Linked DNA regions of Pseudoduganella albidiflava. The protein of the gene in region 4 binds, or shares a complex with, the protein of the main gene of each other region. Links are inferred from orthologs where the notes say so. Each region holds a gene or a part of one and is shown on either strand. Other genes may lie near its edges.

Region 1 (4,247 bases), 3.0 Mb from region 4 along the record:
CCGACGTACCGCATGCCACGCAATATGTGCCGCAAATGCTGTCGATCATCGACAAGCTCGAGGCGAAAGGCCTGGCCTACCGCGCCGAGGACGGCGACGTGAACTATGCCGTGCGCGGCTTCGAAGGCTACGGCAAGCTGTCCGGCAAGTCGCTCGACGATCTGCGCGCCGGCGAGCGCGTGGACGTCAATACCGGCAAGCGCGATCCGCTCGACTTCGTGCTGTGGAAGGCTTCGAAGGAAAGCGAACCGGCCGAAGTGAAATGGGACTCCAAGTGGGGCAGTGGCCGCCCGGGCTGGCACATCGAATGCTCGGCGATGGCGTGCGCGCTGCTCGGCGAACAGTTCGACATCCATGGCGGCGGCCAGGACCTCCAATTCCCGCACCATGAAAACGAGATCGCCCAGTCCGAAGGGGCGTTCGGCAAGCCCCTGGCGAACTACTGGATCCACAACGGCTTCGTGCGCGTCGATAACGAGAAGATGTCGAAGTCCCTCGGCAATTTCTTCACCATCCGCGACGTGCTGAAGAAATTCGATGCCGAAGTGGTGCGCTTCTTCATCCTGCGCGCCCACTACCGCAGCCCACTGAATTATTCCGACACGCATATCGAGGATGCCCGCGGCGCGCTGACCCGTCTCTACACGGCCCTCGACGGCGTGCAGGGCGACGGCGCGGAACTGGACTGGAACGAGCCGCATGCGCAACGCTTCGCGGAAGCGATGGACGATGACTTCAACACCCCGATCGCGGTCGCCGTACTGTTCGACCTGGCCTCGGAAGTGAACCGGTCGAAGTCGCCGGAAGCGGTGCGCCAGCTGAAGGGCCTGGCCGCCGTGCTGGGCCTGCTGGAGCGCAACCCGCAGGAATTCCTGCAGGCCGGCGTGGCCGACGGCTTCGGCGAAGTGGCCATCCTCGAGGCGATCGCGGCGCGCGCTGCGGCGAAGAAGGCGCGCGACTTCGCGCAGGCGGACAAGATCCGCGCCGACCTGCTGGCTGCCGGCGTCGTCCTCGAGGACAAGCCCGACGGCACGACGAACTGGCGCCGCGCATAATGGTGCTCCAGTCCAGGGATAAATCGGGCGGCACGGGCCGCCAGGTGGCCGTGCCGCCATACTGGGAAGAGGCCAAGGCCGAGCTGATGCGGCGCGACCGCATCATGAACAAGCTCATTCCCCAGTTCGGCGACCTGCACCTGGTGGGGCACGACGACCCGTTCACCACCCTGGCGCGCTCCATCGTCAACCAGCAGGTCACGCCCAAGGCCGCCAGCGCGGCATGGCAGAAGCTGCTGGTGGCGATCCCCAAATTCACCCCCGCGCTCGTCATCAAGGCTGGCGCGGAAGAACTGGCCGCGTGCGGCCTCTCCAAGCGCAAGACGGAATACATCCTCGACCTGGCCGACAATTTCAAGGCAAAGAAGGTGCATGCCGGCGAGTGGCACCAGATGGAAGATGAAGCCGTGATTGCGGAGCTGGTCCAGATTCGCGGCATCACGCGCTGGACAGCGGAAATGTTCCTGATCTTTAACCTGCTGCGGCCCAACGTGCTGCCGCTGGACGACCCGCGCCTGATCGCGGGCATCAGCCACAACTATTTTTCCGGCGAGCCTGTTTCCCGCAGCGATGCGCGCGAGGTGGCGGCCAACTGGGAACCGTATCGCACTGTCGCCACCTGGTATTTATGGCGTAGCCTCGATCCTGTTCCGGTAGAATAGCCAAAAAAATTTTGAAGCCTCGCCCGCTCCGCCTGCGCGAGCGCGCCCTGGGTTCATACTCTCGGAGGACCAATGACCAAAACTACTTTCCTCAATTTTGAGCAGCCCATCGCGGAGCTCGATTCCAAGATTGAAGAGCTGCGCTTCGTGCAGGATGATTCCGCCGTCGACATTTCGGAAGAAATCGACCGCCTCGCCAAGAAGAGCCAGCAACTGACCAAGGATATCTACGCCAAGCTCACGCCGTGGCAGGTATCGCAGATCGCCCGCCACCCGCAGCGGCCCTACACGATGGATTACGTGAACGAGATCTTCACGGACTTCCATGAACTGCATGGCGACCGCACCTATGCCGACGACCAGTCGATCGTCGGCGGCCTGGCCCGCTTCAATGGCCAGCCCTGCATGGTGATCGGCCACCAGAAGGGCCGCGACACGAAGGAACGCGCGCTGCGCAACTTCGGCATGCCCAAGCCGGAAGGCTACCGCAAGGCCATGCGCCTGATGAAGGTGGCCGAGAAATTCAACCTGCCGATCTTCACCTTCGTCGACACGCCCGGCGCCTTCCCCGGCATCGATGCCGAAGAGCGCGGCCAGTCCGAAGCGATCGGCCACAACCTGTACGTGATGGCCGAACTGAAGGTGCCGCTGATCGCCACCATCATCGGCGAAGGCGGCTCCGGCGGCGCGCTGGCGATTGCCGTCGGCGACTCCGTGCTGATGCTGCAATACGCCACGTATTCCGTGATCTCTCCGGAAGGCTGCGCATCGATCCTGTGGAAGACGGCCGAACGCGCCTCCGAAGCCGCCGAAGCGCTGGGCCTGACCGCGCACCGCCTGAAGGCCATGGGCCTGGTCGACAAGATCGTTTCCGAACCGCTGGGCGGCGCCCACCGCGACCCGAAGGAAATGGCGCGCCTGCTGAAGCGCGCGCTGGCAGATTCGCTGCGCCAGTTCCAGGGCGTCAAGACAAAGGACCTGCTCGAACAGCGCCACCAGAAGCTGATGAGCTACGGCAAGTTCAAGGAAACCACGTCGCCGGAATAATCCGCGACAACGTTGCTTCAAAATGGGAACGGACCGCCGATGGGGTCCGGCCCTGTTCTCCCGCTAGTGCGCCATCACGCATCCTTTCACCCCCATGGCAAACCCTAGGGTCAGACCCGACGGGTCTGACCCTGGCACCTGCCTTTGGGTTCCGCATGAAGTCCCGACACACAAGCCTCCCGCAAGTCTTTGCCGGCGAGGTCTCCAGGCTTCCCCGCGAAGCCGGCCAGCCCATCGCCATCGCCTACAGCGGCGGCCTCGATTCTTCCGTCCTGCTGCACCTGGCCCGCGCCACCGTCGACGGCGCGCCGCTGTTCGCCTTCCACATCCACCACGGCCTGAGCCCGAGCGCCGATGCCTGGGAAGCCCACTGCGCCGCCGAATGCGAAAAGCTCGGCATCACTTTCGCCGCGCGCCGGGTCACCCTGGCGGACCGCAAATCCGGCACCGAAGCCTCGGCGCGCCAGGCACGCTATGCGGCGCTGGGAGAGCTGTGCCGCGAACATGGCGTGGCGCTGCTGCTGACGGCGCATCACCTCGATGATCAAGCCGAGACGATCCTGCTGCAACTCGCACGGGGTGCCGGCCCGGCCGGCCTGTCCGGCATGGATGCCTTCAACACGGCACCGGGCCTGCTGGGCAGCGCCGACATCCTGCTGGCGCGCCCGCTGCTGGAAGCCTCGCGCGCCCAGCTCGAAGCCCACGCAAGCGCGCACGGCATCGCGCACATCGACGACGAATCGAACAGCGACACCCGCTACGCCCGCAACGCGCTGCGCCACACGGTGATGCCGGCGCTGGCCGTGGCGTTCCCCGGCTACCAGGAGCGCTTTGCCCGCAGCGCCGCGCATGCCCGCTCGGCCCAGCGCCTGCTGACTGAGCTGGCCGAGCAGGACCTGCAGGCCGGGCTGGCGGAGGGCAGCATCGCCGTCGACCATCTGCGCGCGCTGGGCGAAGACCGCCGCAACAACCTGCTGCGCCACTGGTTCGGCGTGCGCGGCATCCGCATCCCGTCCGCCGCGTGGCTGGCCGAGATGATCGCCCAGTTGCTGGAAGCGCGCGATGGCGCGGAACTGCTCGTCACGCACCCCGACTGCGAAGTGCGCCGCCACCGCGGCCGGGTGCACCTGGTGCCGAAACCGAAGGAACTGGCGGGCGCCGAGGAAGACGAGTACGACGAACGCCCCGTCCAGCACTTCCGCTGGAACGGCGAAGCGTCGATCGCGTTCCCCGACTATGGCGGCACGCTGCATTTCGAGCCGGCGGAGGAGGGCATCGCCGCCGATTGGCTGCAACAGCAGCAACTGACGATCTCGTTCCGCCGCGGCGGCGAGCGCGTCAAGCTCGCACCGAACCGGCCCACGCGCGGCCTGAAGCAGCACCACCAGTCGCTGGGCACGCCGGCCTGGGAGCGTTCGCGCCTGCCGGTGGTCGGCATTCCGGGCCGACTGTTGTATGCGGCCGGCATCGGCATGGATTGCCA
Region 2 (3,482 bases), 740 kb from region 4 along the record:
AGGCCAATTCGCTGCGCGATGCGCTGCCGGACGATGCGCAGATCGAGGAAGAGGTGCGCCAGTACCATGCGCTGTTCAACGCCGCCACGCAGCCGGCCCGCCTGCTGAAGTTGCGCCTCATCGCGCTGGAAGTGATGGAACGGCTGGCCGAGTACCAGCCTGTCCTGACCGGCCCCGTATTGAATGGCAGCGCCGGCGAACATGACGACATCCGCCTGCAACTGTTCGCCGACAGCGCGAAGGAAGTGCAGATCTTCCTGCTGAATAAGAACGTCAATATAGAGATCTCGGAAAGCGAGCATTTCAAGGGGCCGCGCCACGACCCGGTCGAGACCGTGAGCTTCCTGTGGCATGGCGAAGGCGTGCATGCGGAACTGTATGAACAGCAGGACCTGCGCGGTGCCAGAAAGAAAAAGAACGAACAAAAAGCCGGCGATCGCCCGGCGCGGGCCGACATCGACGAGCTGCGCGCGCTGATCGCCACCGAACATCCTGAACACGGAAACGCATGAAGACATCCCACCTGCTGGCCTGCGGCGCCATCGCCGTCGTATTCGGCGCGATCGGCGCCTGGGTCGGCATCAACAAGAAAGCCCCGCCACCGCCCATTACCTCCACCGTCCCGCCCGGACAAGCCGCGGCCGGCAGCGCCGTCGTCAACGCCCTGCTGGCGCGCACCATGGCCGATGCCCAGGGCACGCAGCAGCCGCTGGCGCAATGGAAAGGCAAGCCGCTGCTGGTGAATTTCTGGGCAACCTGGTGTGCACCGTGCGTGAAGGAAATGCCGGAACTGTCGGCGCTGCAAACCAGCGGCAAGTACAAGAACCTGCAGGTGATCGGCATCGGCATCGACTCGCCCACCAACATCGCCGAATTCACGAAGAAGTTCCCGATCGCCTACCCGCTGTACGTGGATGGCGTGGCCGGCACCGAGCTGTCGCGCCAGTTCGGCAATGCCCAGGGCGGCTTGCCGTTCACGGTGCTGATCGGCGCCGATGGCCAGGTGAAGAAGACCTATCTCGGCCTGCTGAAGTTCGATCAGCTGCACCAGGATCTGGCAGCGCTGTGAGCGCTGCCGGCACTGCCCGCACCACCACTCCGGTAACGACTCAGTTTACTATTTGGCAAGTTCTTTTTTCTTGCCAAATAGTCGCGTCAGGCGGCAAAATGCGGAACTTTCGCTGGACTAAGGTCACAACATGGCAAAACACCTGCTGCTGCTGAACGGCCCCAATCTGAACCTGTTGGGTACCCGCGAGCCCGGAATCTATGGGGCGACGACACTGGCACAGGTGGAACAGGCGGCACGGGACCAGGCCGCCTCGGCGGGCGCGCAGCTGCATGCCTTCCAGAGCAACCATGAAGGCGCGCTGATCGACCGCATCCATGCCGCGCGCGACGAAGGGGTGGACTTCATCGTCATCAATCCCGGCGGGTATACCCACACCAGCGTGGCCCTGCGCGATGCGCTGGCCGGCGTGGCGATTCCGTTCGTCGAAGTCCATATATCGAATATTTATCAGCGCGAAAGCTTTCGCCACCACTCATTTCTCAGCGCGATTGCCAAGGGAACGATTTGCGGACTCGGCACCGAGGGATACCGCTTTGCCATCGACTTTGCACTAAGAAGCAGTTAATCTACGCGATCTGCGCGCTATTTACAGCGTAGTCGCTTATGTGCCAGCTTATTTGGCTTAACATGGCAGCCGCGCCAATTTCACAAAACAAGATTAGACGGGAGTCTCAGATGGATCTACGCAAGCTCAAGACTTTGATTGACTTGGTTGCCGAATCGGATATTGCAGAACTCGAAGTGACCGAAGGCGAGAGCAAGGTGCGCATCGTCAAGTCGTCCGCCATGCCGCAAAACCAGGTCGTGATGATGCCGCAGGGCGGCGCGCCGACCCAGTACATGCCTGCCGCCGCGCCGGCTCCCGCGCCTGCCGCCGCACCGGCCGTGCCGGCCGCCGCCGCCGAGCCGACCGGCCACATCGTCAAGTCGCCGATGGTCGGCACGTTCTACCGTTCTTCCGCACCAGGCAGCGCGCCGTTCGTCGAAGTGGGCGCGACCGTGAAGGAAGGCGATACGCTGTGCATCATCGAAGCGATGAAGCTGCTGAACGAGATCGATGCCGACAAATCCGGCACGATCACCCAGGTTCTCGTCGAGAACGGCCAGCCGGTCGAATTCGGCCAGCCGCTGTTCGTCATCGGCTGATCCATAGGCCGATGAGGGCCGGCGCGTGCCGGTCCGGCGGCCCAGCCGCCACGTTAGCTCCCTCTCCCAGGACACCCGGCACGCCCGGGTGTTCGCAAACATAGAACTAGCCATGTTTGAAAAAATCCTCATTGCCAATCGTGGTGAAATCGCGCTGCGTATCCAGCGCGCCTGCCGCGAGATGGGCATCAAGACGGTCGTCGTGCACTCCGAAGCCGACAAGGACGCGAAATACGTCAAACTGGCCGATGAATCCGTCTGCATCGGCCCGGCTTCGTCGAGCCTGTCCTACCTGAACATGCCCGCCATCATCAGCGCGGCCGAAGTCACCGACGCCGAGGCGATCCACCCCGGCTATGGCTTCCTGTCCGAAAACGCCGATTTCGCCGAACGTGTCGAAAAATCCGGCTTCGTGTTCATCGGCCCCCGTTCCGACTCGATCCGCCTGATGGGCGACAAGGTCTCGGCCAAGCAGGCGATGATCAAGGCGGGCGTGCCCTGCGTGCCTGGTTCCGACGGCGCGTTGCCGGAAGATCCGAAGGCGATCGTGCAGATTGCCCGCAAGGTCGGCTATCCGGTCATCATCAAGGCGGCTGGCGGCGGCGGTGGCCGCGGCATGCGCGTGGTGCATACCGAAGCGGCGCTGCTCAATGCGGTGACGATGACGAAGAGCGAAGCCGGTGCCGCCTTCGGCAATCCGGAAGTCTATATGGAGAAATACCTGGAGAATCCGCGCCACGTGGAAATCCAGATCCTCGCCGACGAACACAAGAACGCCGTATGGCTGGGCGAGCGCGACTGCTCCATGCAGCGCCGCCACCAGAAGGTAATCGAGGAAGCGCCGGCCCCCGGCATTCCACGCAAGCTGATCGAGAAGATCGGCGACCGCTGCGCCGAAGCCTGCCGCAAGATCGGCTACCGCGGCGCGGGCACCTTCGAATTCCTGTATGAAAACGGCGAGTTCTACTTCATCGAGATGAACACCCGCGTGCAGGTGGAACACCCGGTGACGGAGATGATCACCGGCATCGACATCGTGCAGGAACAGATCCGCATCGCCTGCGGCGAGCGCCTGCGCTTCCGCCAGCGCGACGTGATGCTGTCCGGCCACGCGATCGAGTGCCGCATCAACGCCGAGGACCCGTTCAAGTTCACGCCTTCGCCAGGCCGCATCACGTCGTGGCATGCCCCGGGCGGCCCAGGCGTGCGTGTCGACTCCCATTCGTATGCGGGTTACTATGTACCGCCGCACTACGATTCGATG
Region 3 (4,215 bases), 750 kb from region 4 along the record:
TCTGGTTCATGGGAGTCTTCAGGGGTAGAAAATGGCGATGTGGTAGCCGGAGGCGCGCAGCCGGTCCAGCTCGAAGTACAGCTTGACGGACTGCTCGCTGCGCGGGCGGAAGCCCTGGGCCAGCGCGGCCTTGCCCAGGTAGTCGCGCGGCGCGAACACGCGGCGCAGCACGGGCTTGTCGGCCGTGTCGTTCAATACCAGTTCGATGTGCGGCCAGGCTTGCACGGAGCGCGACTGGTTGCGCAGCACGGTGACGAAGCTGTACGTGTCCGGCGCCAGCGTCTGCAGCTCGCCCTGTTCGATCGCCAGCGCATCGATCTGGCGCGGCAGCTCGACCGTGCAGCCCAGCGGGCCGCACAGCGCCTGCAGCGCCGGTTTCATGGCCGGATAGTCGGCGGCCAGCCGATTGCGCAGCGAGACCACGCCCTGGCCCAGCAGCACGAACGCGAGCAGCGGGATGCCTGCCATCATCGCCAGCCGCGCCAGGTGGCGCGAGCGCTCGCGGCGCGCCGCCTGGCGGACGAATTCCGGTTCTTCTTCGTGCCCGCCGGCGTCATCGGGCAGGGCAGTGGCACCACCGGCGCCGGCGGCCAGCAGCGCGCTTTCCGGCGCGGCCGCCAGCAGGTCGGCGGCGGCGGCATCGTCGGACGCGCGTTCGGCGGCCTGGTTGGCTGCATCGCTGGCGCCATCGCTGGAGCTGTTCCTCGATGCAGGGGGCGGGACGACCGGTTCGGGTTGGTCGCCGGGTTCGTGGTCGAAATGGTGCAGGTCATCCAGCGCGACCGCCACGATGTGCTCGGACGGCATGTCGAACGCGGGCTCGCGGCGGTGGCTGTCGGCTGGTGCCGGCTCGGAGGCCGGCTCAGCTTCCGGTTCCGGCTCAGGTTCCGGCTCAGGCTCCAACTCGGGTTCAGGTCCATGCGCCGGTTCCGGCTCGGCTTCCCGTACGTGGACCGCCACGTCATCCAGGTCCAACTCCAGATCCAGCTTCGGCGCGGCAGGCGCGGATGAGGGAGTAGCCGCCATGGGCGCGACAGGCGCCACGGAGAAGGGTGTCGCGGGCTCCACGAGCGCCGCATTCCCGTCAAAGATCTCGTTACAGGCCCCACAACGCACGATGCCCCCACGCAGCTTCAACTGGTCCAGGGCGACCCTGAACACGGTATGGCAGTGGGGGCATTTGGTGGCGAGCGCCATGCGTGCGGCGTTACCCTTGGCGTGAAGCAGGGGCGGTTTCGTCGCCCTTGCGGCCGTACAGGGCGACCCAGCCCTCGTGCTCGGCCCAGACGGACAGCTGGATGAACGGCGCGTACGCGGCGGCCACTTCCTCGGCCTGGCGTGCCAGCACGCCGGACAGCACCAGCGCGCCGCCGTCGGCCACGCGGCCCGACAGCATCGGCGCCATCAGTTTCAGCGGCGACGACAGGATGTTGGCGACGACGATGTCGAACTGCGCGCTGGCATAAGCCGATTGCGCGAAGTCTTCCGGCACGAAGTATTCGATGTCCTGTACCTGGTTGCGGGCGGCGTTGTCGCGCGCCGAGTCGATCGCCTGCGGGTCGATATCGACGCCGGCGACCTTTTCCGCGCCCAGCTTGCGTGCCACCATCGCCAGGATGCCGGAACCGCAGCCGTAATCGAGCACCGTCTTGCCGGGCGCCGGATGGGCTTCCAGCCATTCCATGCACAGGCGCGTGGTCGGGTGGCTGCCGGTGCCGAATGCCAGGCCCGGATCGAGTTCCAGGATCAGCGCGGCAGGGTCCGGTGCCTCGTGCCAGCTCGGCACGACCCAGATGTTCTTGCCGATGTGGATCGGCTCGAACTGCGATTGCGTCAGGCGCACCCAGTCTTCATCGGCCACGCTGCGCGTGGTGTAGGCCGGCAGGGCCTTCAGGCCCACGGCGCGGGCCGCTGCGGCCACGATGAACGAGTGATCGGCATCGACGTCGGCCAGGGCCACCACGCGGCTGTGTTCCCACGCCGCTTCCTTCGGCTCCATGCCCGGTTCGCCGAACAGCGGCTGTTCCGCTTCGGTGCCTTCGTCCGCATCCTCGACGGAAACGGACAGCGCGCCCGCTTCCATCAGCGCGTCCGACAGCGCCTCGGCATGCTCTCGGGCGACTTCGATGACGATTTCGTTCCAGCTCATGCACCCGCCTTCGGCATTTCCGCCAGTTTCTGTTCCAGGTAATGGATGTTGGTGCCGCCTTCGATGAAGCGGGCGTCGACCATCAGCTCGCGGTGCAGCGGGATGTTGGTGAGGATGCCCTCGACCACCATTTCCGACAGCGCGATCTGCATGCGGCGGATCGCCTGCTCGCGCGTGGCGCCATAGGTGATCACCTTGCCGATCATCGAATCGTAGTGCGGCGGTACATAGTAACCCGCATACGAATGGGAGTCGACACGCACGCCTGGGCCGCCCGGGGCATGCCACGACGTGATGCGGCCTGGCGAAGGCGTGAACTTGAACGGGTCCTCGGCGTTGATGCGGCACTCGATCGCGTGGCCGGACAGCATCACGTCGCGCTGGCGGAAGCGCAGGCGCTCGCCGCAGGCGATGCGGATCTGTTCCTGCACGATGTCGATGCCGGTGATCATCTCCGTCACCGGGTGTTCCACCTGCACGCGGGTGTTCATCTCGATGAAGTAGAACTCGCCGTTTTCATACAGGAATTCGAAGGTGCCCGCGCCGCGGTAGCCGATCTTGCGGCAGGCTTCGGCGCAGCGGTCGCCGATCTTCTCGATCAGCTTGCGTGGAATGCCGGGGGCCGGCGCTTCCTCGATTACCTTCTGGTGGCGGCGCTGCATGGAGCAGTCGCGCTCGCCCAGCCATACGGCGTTCTTGTGTTCGTCGGCGAGGATCTGGATTTCCACGTGGCGCGGATTCTCCAGGTATTTCTCCATATAGACTTCCGGATTGCCGAAGGCGGCACCGGCTTCGCTCTTCGTCATCGTCACCGCATTGAGCAGCGCCGCTTCGGTATGCACCACGCGCATGCCGCGGCCACCGCCGCCGCCAGCCGCCTTGATGATGACCGGATAGCCGACCTTGCGGGCAATCTGCACGATCGCCTTCGGATCTTCCGGCAACGCGCCGTCGGAACCAGGCACGCAGGGCACGCCCGCCTTGATCATCGCCTGCTTGGCCGAGACCTTGTCGCCCATCAGGCGGATCGAGTCGGAACGGGGGCCGATGAACACGAAGCCGGATTTTTCGACACGTTCGGCGAAATCGGCGTTTTCGGACAGGAAGCCATAGCCGGGGTGGATCGCCTCGGCGTCGGTGACTTCGGCCGCGCTGATGATGGCGGGCATGTTCAGGTAGGACAGGCTCGACGAAGCCGGGCCGATGCAGACGGATTCATCGGCCAGTTTGACGTATTTCGCGTCCTTGTCGGCTTCGGAGTGCACGACGACCGTCTTGATGCCCATCTCGCGGCAGGCGCGCTGGATACGCAGCGCGATTTCACCACGATTGGCAATGAGGATTTTTTCAAACATGGCTAGTTCTATGTTTGCGAACACCCGGGCGTGCCGGGTGTCCTGGGAGAGGGAGCTAACGTGGCGGCTGGGCCGCCGGACCGGCACGCGCCGGCCCTCATCGGCCTATGGATCAGCCGATGACGAACAGCGGCTGGCCGAATTCGACCGGCTGGCCGTTCTCGACGAGAACCTGGGTGATCGTGCCGGATTTGTCGGCATCGATCTCGTTCAGCAGCTTCATCGCTTCGATGATGCACAGCGTATCGCCTTCCTTCACGGTCGCGCCCACTTCGACGAACGGCGCGCTGCCTGGTGCGGAAGAACGGTAGAACGTGCCGACCATCGGCGACTTGACGATGTGGCCGGTCGGCTCGGCGGCGGCGGCCGGCACGGCCGGTGCGGCGGCAGGCGCGGGAGCCGGCGCGGCGGCAGGCATGTACTGGGTCGGCGCGCCGCCCTGCGGCATCATCACGACCTGGTTTTGCGGCATGGCGGACGACTTGACGATGCGCACCTTGCTCTCGCCTTCGGTCACTTCGAGTTCTGCAATATCCGATTCGGCAACCAAGTCAATCAAAGTCTTGAGCTTGCGTAGATCCATCTGAGACTCCCGTCTAATCTTGTTTTGTGAAATTGGCGCGGCTGCCATGTTAAGCCAAATAAGCTGGCACATAAGCGACTACGCTGTAAATAGCGCGCAGATCGCGTAGATTAACTGCTTCTTAGTGC
Region 4 (4,235 bases):
AAGCCTATGCCCGCTACAGCCAGGATCCCGAATTCCTCGAAGAATTCCGTTACGAGCTGAAGCACTTCGTCGGCCGGCCATCGCCGATCTACCACGCCAAGCGCTGGTCCGAACTGGCCGGCGGCGCGCAAATCTACTTCAAGCGCGAAGACCTGAACCACACCGGCGCGCACAAGATCAACAACGTGATCGGCCAGGCGCTGCTCGCCAAGCGCATGGGCAAGCCGCGCATCATCGCCGAAACCGGCGCTGGCCAGCATGGCGTGGCCACGGCCACTATCTGCGCCCGCTTCGGCCTCGAGTGCGTGGTGTACATGGGTGCCGAGGATGTCAAGCGGCAGGCCCAGAACGTCTACCGGATGAAACTGCTGGGCGCCACCGTCGTGCCCGTCGAATCCGGTTCGAAAACGCTCAAGGATGCGCTGAACGAAGCGATGCGCGACTGGGTCACCAACATTGAAAACACCTTCTACATCATCGGCACGGTGGCCGGCCCGCACCCTTACCCGATGCTGGTGCGCGACTTCCAGTCCGTGATCGGCGAGGAATGCCTGGTGCAGATGCCCGAGATGACGGGCCGCCAGCCCGACTACGTGCTGGCCTGCATCGGCGGCGGCTCGAACGCGATGGGCATCTTCTACCCGTACATCGACCAGAAGGACACCCGGCTGATCGGCGTGGAAGCGGCCGGCGAGGGCCTCGACACGAACAAGCACGCCGCTTCGCTGACGAAGGGTTACCCGGGTGTGCTGCACGGCAACCGCACCTACCTGCTGCAGAGCGACGATGGCCAGATCATCGAAACGCACTCGGTGTCCGCCGGCCTCGACTACCCGGGCGTGGGCCCCGAGCATGCCTGGCTGAAGGATTCCGGCCGCGCGCAGTACGTGTCGATCACGGACGAGGAAGCGCTAAAGGCATTCCACGACTGTTGCCACATCGAAGGCATCATCCCCGCGCTGGAATCGTCGCACGCGCTGGCCTACGCCGCCAAGCTGGCCGCCACGCTGCCGAAGGACCAGATCGTGCTGGTCAACCTGTCCGGCCGCGGCGACAAGGACATGCATACCGTGGCCGAGCGCATGGGCATGAATTTCGGCTGATCGTTGCCTGAACATGGCGGTCCCCGCCGCGAAATGTTTCCAGAAATCGGGGTCTGACCCCGATTTGAAGAAACATTTCCAAAAATCGGGGACTGTCCCCGAATTTGAGAAACATTTGCCGAGAATAATATGTCCCGTATCGCCCAGACGTTCGACGCGCTGAAAGCGCACAACAAGACCGGTCTCGTGACCTTCATCACCGCTGGCGATCCCGCGCCGGCATCCACGGTGCCACTGCTGCATGCCCTGGTGGCGGGCGGCGCCGACGTGCTGGAACTCGGCGTGCCGTTTTCCGACCCGATGGCCGAAGGCCCCGTCATCCAGCGCGCCTGCGAGCGCGCCCTGGTGCATGGCGTCGGCATCCGCCACGTGTTCGAGTACGTGCGCGAGTTCCGCAAGACCAACCAGCACACCCCGGTGGTACTGATGGGCTACGCCAATCCGATCGAGCGCATCGGCGTCGACGCTTTCGTCGAGCAATCGCGCGAAGTGGGCGCCGATGGCGCGATCGTCGTCGACTACCCGCCCGAGGAATGCGAAGAATTCGCCGCCAAGATGCGCGCCGCCGGCCTCGACCTGATCTTCCTGCTGGCGCCCACCTCGACCGAGGCGCGCATCGCGCAAGTGGCCAAGGTCGGCAGCGGCTTCTCGTATTACGTGTCGCTGAAGGGCGTGACGGGTGCCGGCCATATCGATACCGCCGAGGTGGCCGAGCGGATCGCGGAGATCCGCCGGCATGTCAGCCTGCCGATCGGCGTGGGCTTCGGCATCCGCGACGCGGCCACCGCGAAGGCACTTGCCGGCGTGGCGGACGCCGTCGTCATCGGCAGCCGGATCATCCAGGAAATCGAGGCGGCCGAGCCCGCGCAGGCGCCGGCCGCCGTGCAGGCGTTCGTCGCCGGCATCCGGCAGGCGCTGGACGAATAAGCCGTGCGAATAAGCCGTGCTGCCTAGCCCGTATCAGCGTGCCTGGAGGGAGTGCGGCCCTGCATGGCCGCACCGTTGTGCGGGCGCGAAGCATGCTTCGCGAATTCCCCGCTCCCCCCATGACACGGGCTCATCAATTCTCCGCAGGCGTTCGCGCGCAGGCCGCATGAAAGCTTACGTTCGTTCGGAAAATTGTCAATTTTGAATGTTCGACACGACTGGCATAAACGGCTACACTTCGCCCCTCAGTTAGAGCAACAGGAGAAAATATGAGCTGGTTGGAAAAACTGCTTCCCCCCCGCATCCAGCGCTCGGAAGCCGCCGCCCGCAAGACGATGCCGGAAGGGCTGTGGGTCAAGTGCCCCTCCTGCGAGGCGGTCCTGTACCGTACCGACCTCGAGTCGAACCTGCATGTCTGCCCGAAATGCGATCACCACATGCGCATCCGCGCCCGCGAGCGCCTCGATGCCCTGCTCGATGCCGGTGGCCGCTATGAAATCGGCCAGGAAACGCTGCCGGTCGATACGCTGAAGTTCAAGGACAGCAAGAAATACCCGGATCGCCTGAAGCAGGCCATGGAAGCCACCGGCGAAACCGATGCGATGGTGTGCATGGGCGGTTCGATCATGAGCCTGCCGGTCGTGGTCGCCTGCTTCGAGTTCGAATTCATGGGCGGCTCGATGGGTTCCGTGGTCGGCGAACGCTTCGCCCGCGCGGCCCAGGTGGCGCTCGAGCAGAAGGTACCATTCATTTGCATCACCGCCACCGGCGGCGCGCGCATGCAGGAAGGCTTGCTGTCGCTGATGCAGATGGCCAAGACCACCTCGATGCTGACCAAGCTGTCGGAAAAGAAGCTGCCGTTCATCAGCGTGCTGACCGACCCGACGATGGGCGGCGTGTCCGCTTCGTTCGCCTTCATGGGCGACGTGGTGATGGCCGAGCCGAAAGCGCTGATCGGCTTTGCCGGCCCGCGCGTGATCGAGAACACGGTGCGTGAGAAGCTGCCGGAAGGCTTCCAGCGCAGCGAGTTCCTGCTGACCAAGGGCGCCATCGACATGATCGTCGACCGCCGCAAGATGCGCGAGGAAATCGCCCGCCTGCTGGCACTGCTGCAGAACCAGGCCGCCGAAGTGCTGGCATGACCGCCTGACAGCAGTCCGCCGCTCCGCGGCATCATGTGAACGGGGCCGGGTCCGCAGGGACCCGGCCCCGTTTCGCGTCGTGCGCTAGAATCACGTCTTTGCGCTTACTCCCCGCTTTTCTCCAACTCACATGTCCACCCCGTCCACCTTGCCTGAATGGCTCGCGCTGCTGGAATCGCGCCACGCCGAAACCGTCATCAACATGGGCCTCGACCGCGTGCGCGCCGTCAAGGAACGCCTGCAACTGCAGTTCACCTGCCCGGTGATCATGGTGGCCGGCACCAACGGCAAGGGGTCCACCTGCGCGATGCTGGAATCGATCCTGCTGCGCGCCGGCTACCGGGTCGGGCTGTACATCAAGCCGCACTTCCTCGACTTCAACGAGCGCGCCCGCGTCAATGGCGACCTGGCCTCCGACAGCATGCTGGTCGAGGCCTTCGATGCCGTCGAGGCGGTGCGCGGCGATACGCCGCTGACCTATTTCGAGTTCACCACGCTGGCCATCCTGCACCTGATGAGCAAGTCCTCGCTCGACGTGGCGATCCTCGAAGTGGGGCTGGGCGGCCGGCTCGATGCCGTCAACGTCATCGATGCCGACGTGGCCATCGTCACCAGTGTCGATATCGACCACGTCGATTACCTGGGTGGCACGCGCGAACAGATCGGCTTTGAAAAGGCCGGAATCTTCCGCCCCGGCAAGGCGGCCATTTGCAGCGACCCGGTGCCACCGCAGGCGCTGGTCGAGCACGCCACCGCGATCGGCGCCGACCTGTGGCTGATGGGGCGCGACTTCAACTATTCCGGCGACAAGCAGCAGTGGAACTACGGCGGCCGCGGCCAGCGCCGCAACGCGCTGGCTTACCCCAGCCTGCGCGGCGCCAACCAGTTGCTGAACGCTTCGGCCGCGCTGGCCGCGCTGGAAGTGTTGAAGAACGAATTGCCGGTCGGCGCGCAGGAAGTGCGACACGGCCTGGTCACCGTCGAGCTGCCGGGCCGCTTCCAGGTGCTGCCGGGCCGCCCCACCGTGATCCTCGACGTGGCGCACAACCCCCATGCGGCCTCG

The links.
Region 1: the proteins of accD (region 4) and EYF70_RS17450 are in contact, whole or in part, in a solved structure (PDB 8UXZ), measured with the Escherichia coli proteins. The link is inferred for Pseudoduganella albidiflava from one-to-one orthologs.
Region 2: the proteins of accD (region 4) and accB are in contact, whole or in part, in a solved structure (PDB 8UXZ), measured with the Escherichia coli proteins. The link is inferred for Pseudoduganella albidiflava from one-to-one orthologs.
Region 3: the proteins of accD (region 4) and accC are in contact, whole or in part, in a solved structure (PDB 8UXZ), measured with the Escherichia coli proteins. The link is inferred for Pseudoduganella albidiflava from one-to-one orthologs.

What each region holds. Positions count from the first base shown.
Region 1 is NZ_CP036401.1:4,252,340-4,256,586, reverse strand. The notes cover bases 855-3,776. They hold EYF70_RS17450 (acetyl-CoA carboxylase carboxyltransferase subunit alpha), read left to right. Parts: upstream 855-1,789; coding sequence 1,790-2,764; downstream 2,765-3,776. Other genes in these bases: tilS (tRNA lysidine(34) synthetase TilS), read left to right, coding at 2,920-3,776; EYF70_RS17455 (DNA-3-methyladenine glycosylase family protein), read left to right, coding at 1,055-1,717; cysS (cysteine--tRNA ligase), read left to right, coding at 855-1,055. Outside these bases: more of cysS, read left to right, coding at 1-854; more of tilS, read left to right, coding at 3,777-4,247. UniProt on the Escherichia coli protein: Component of the acetyl coenzyme A carboxylase (ACC) complex. First, biotin carboxylase catalyzes the carboxylation of biotin on its carrier protein (BCCP) and then the CO(2) group is transferred by the carboxyltransferase to acetyl-CoA to form malonyl-CoA.
Region 2 is NZ_CP036401.1:510,425-513,906, reverse strand. Bases 731-3,482 are described here. They hold accB (acetyl-CoA carboxylase biotin carboxyl carrier protein), read left to right. Parts: upstream 731-1,747; coding sequence 1,748-2,218; downstream 2,219-3,482. Other genes in these bases: accC (acetyl-CoA carboxylase biotin carboxylase subunit), read left to right, coding at 2,331-3,482; aroQ (type II 3-dehydroquinate dehydratase), read left to right, coding at 1,200-1,637; EYF70_RS02195 (TlpA family protein disulfide reductase), read left to right, coding at 731-1,069. In the rest of the region: EYF70_RS02200 (hypothetical protein), read left to right, coding at 1-512; more of EYF70_RS02195, read left to right, coding at 509-730. UniProt on the Escherichia coli protein: This protein is a component of the acetyl coenzyme A carboxylase complex; first, biotin carboxylase catalyzes the carboxylation of the carrier protein and then the transcarboxylase transfers the carboxyl group to form malonyl-CoA.
Region 3 is NZ_CP036401.1:508,073-512,287, forward strand. Bases 1,326-4,215 are described here. They hold accC (acetyl-CoA carboxylase biotin carboxylase subunit), read right to left. Parts: upstream 3,505-4,215; coding sequence 2,146-3,504; downstream 1,326-2,145. Other genes in these bases: prmA (50S ribosomal protein L11 methyltransferase), read right to left, coding at 1,326-2,149; accB (acetyl-CoA carboxylase biotin carboxyl carrier protein), read right to left, coding at 3,617-4,087; aroQ (type II 3-dehydroquinate dehydratase), read right to left, coding at 4,198-4,215. Outside these bases: EYF70_RS02165 (carbohydrate kinase family protein), read right to left, coding at 1-10; EYF70_RS02170 (DUF3426 domain-containing protein), read right to left, coding at 19-975; more of prmA, read right to left, coding at 1,208-1,325. UniProt on the Escherichia coli protein: This protein is a component of the acetyl coenzyme A carboxylase complex; first, biotin carboxylase catalyzes the carboxylation of the carrier protein and then the transcarboxylase transfers the carboxyl group to form malonyl-CoA.
Region 4 is NZ_CP036401.1:1,253,410-1,257,644, forward strand. Bases 1,326-4,235 are described here. They hold accD (acetyl-CoA carboxylase, carboxyltransferase subunit beta), read left to right. Parts: upstream 1,326-2,299; coding sequence 2,300-3,172; downstream 3,173-4,235. Other genes in these bases: trpA (tryptophan synthase subunit alpha), read left to right, coding at 1,326-2,030; folC (bifunctional tetrahydrofolate synthase/dihydrofolate synthase), read left to right, coding at 3,303-4,235. Also shown: trpB (tryptophan synthase subunit beta), read left to right, coding at 1-1,103; more of trpA, read left to right, coding at 1,233-1,325.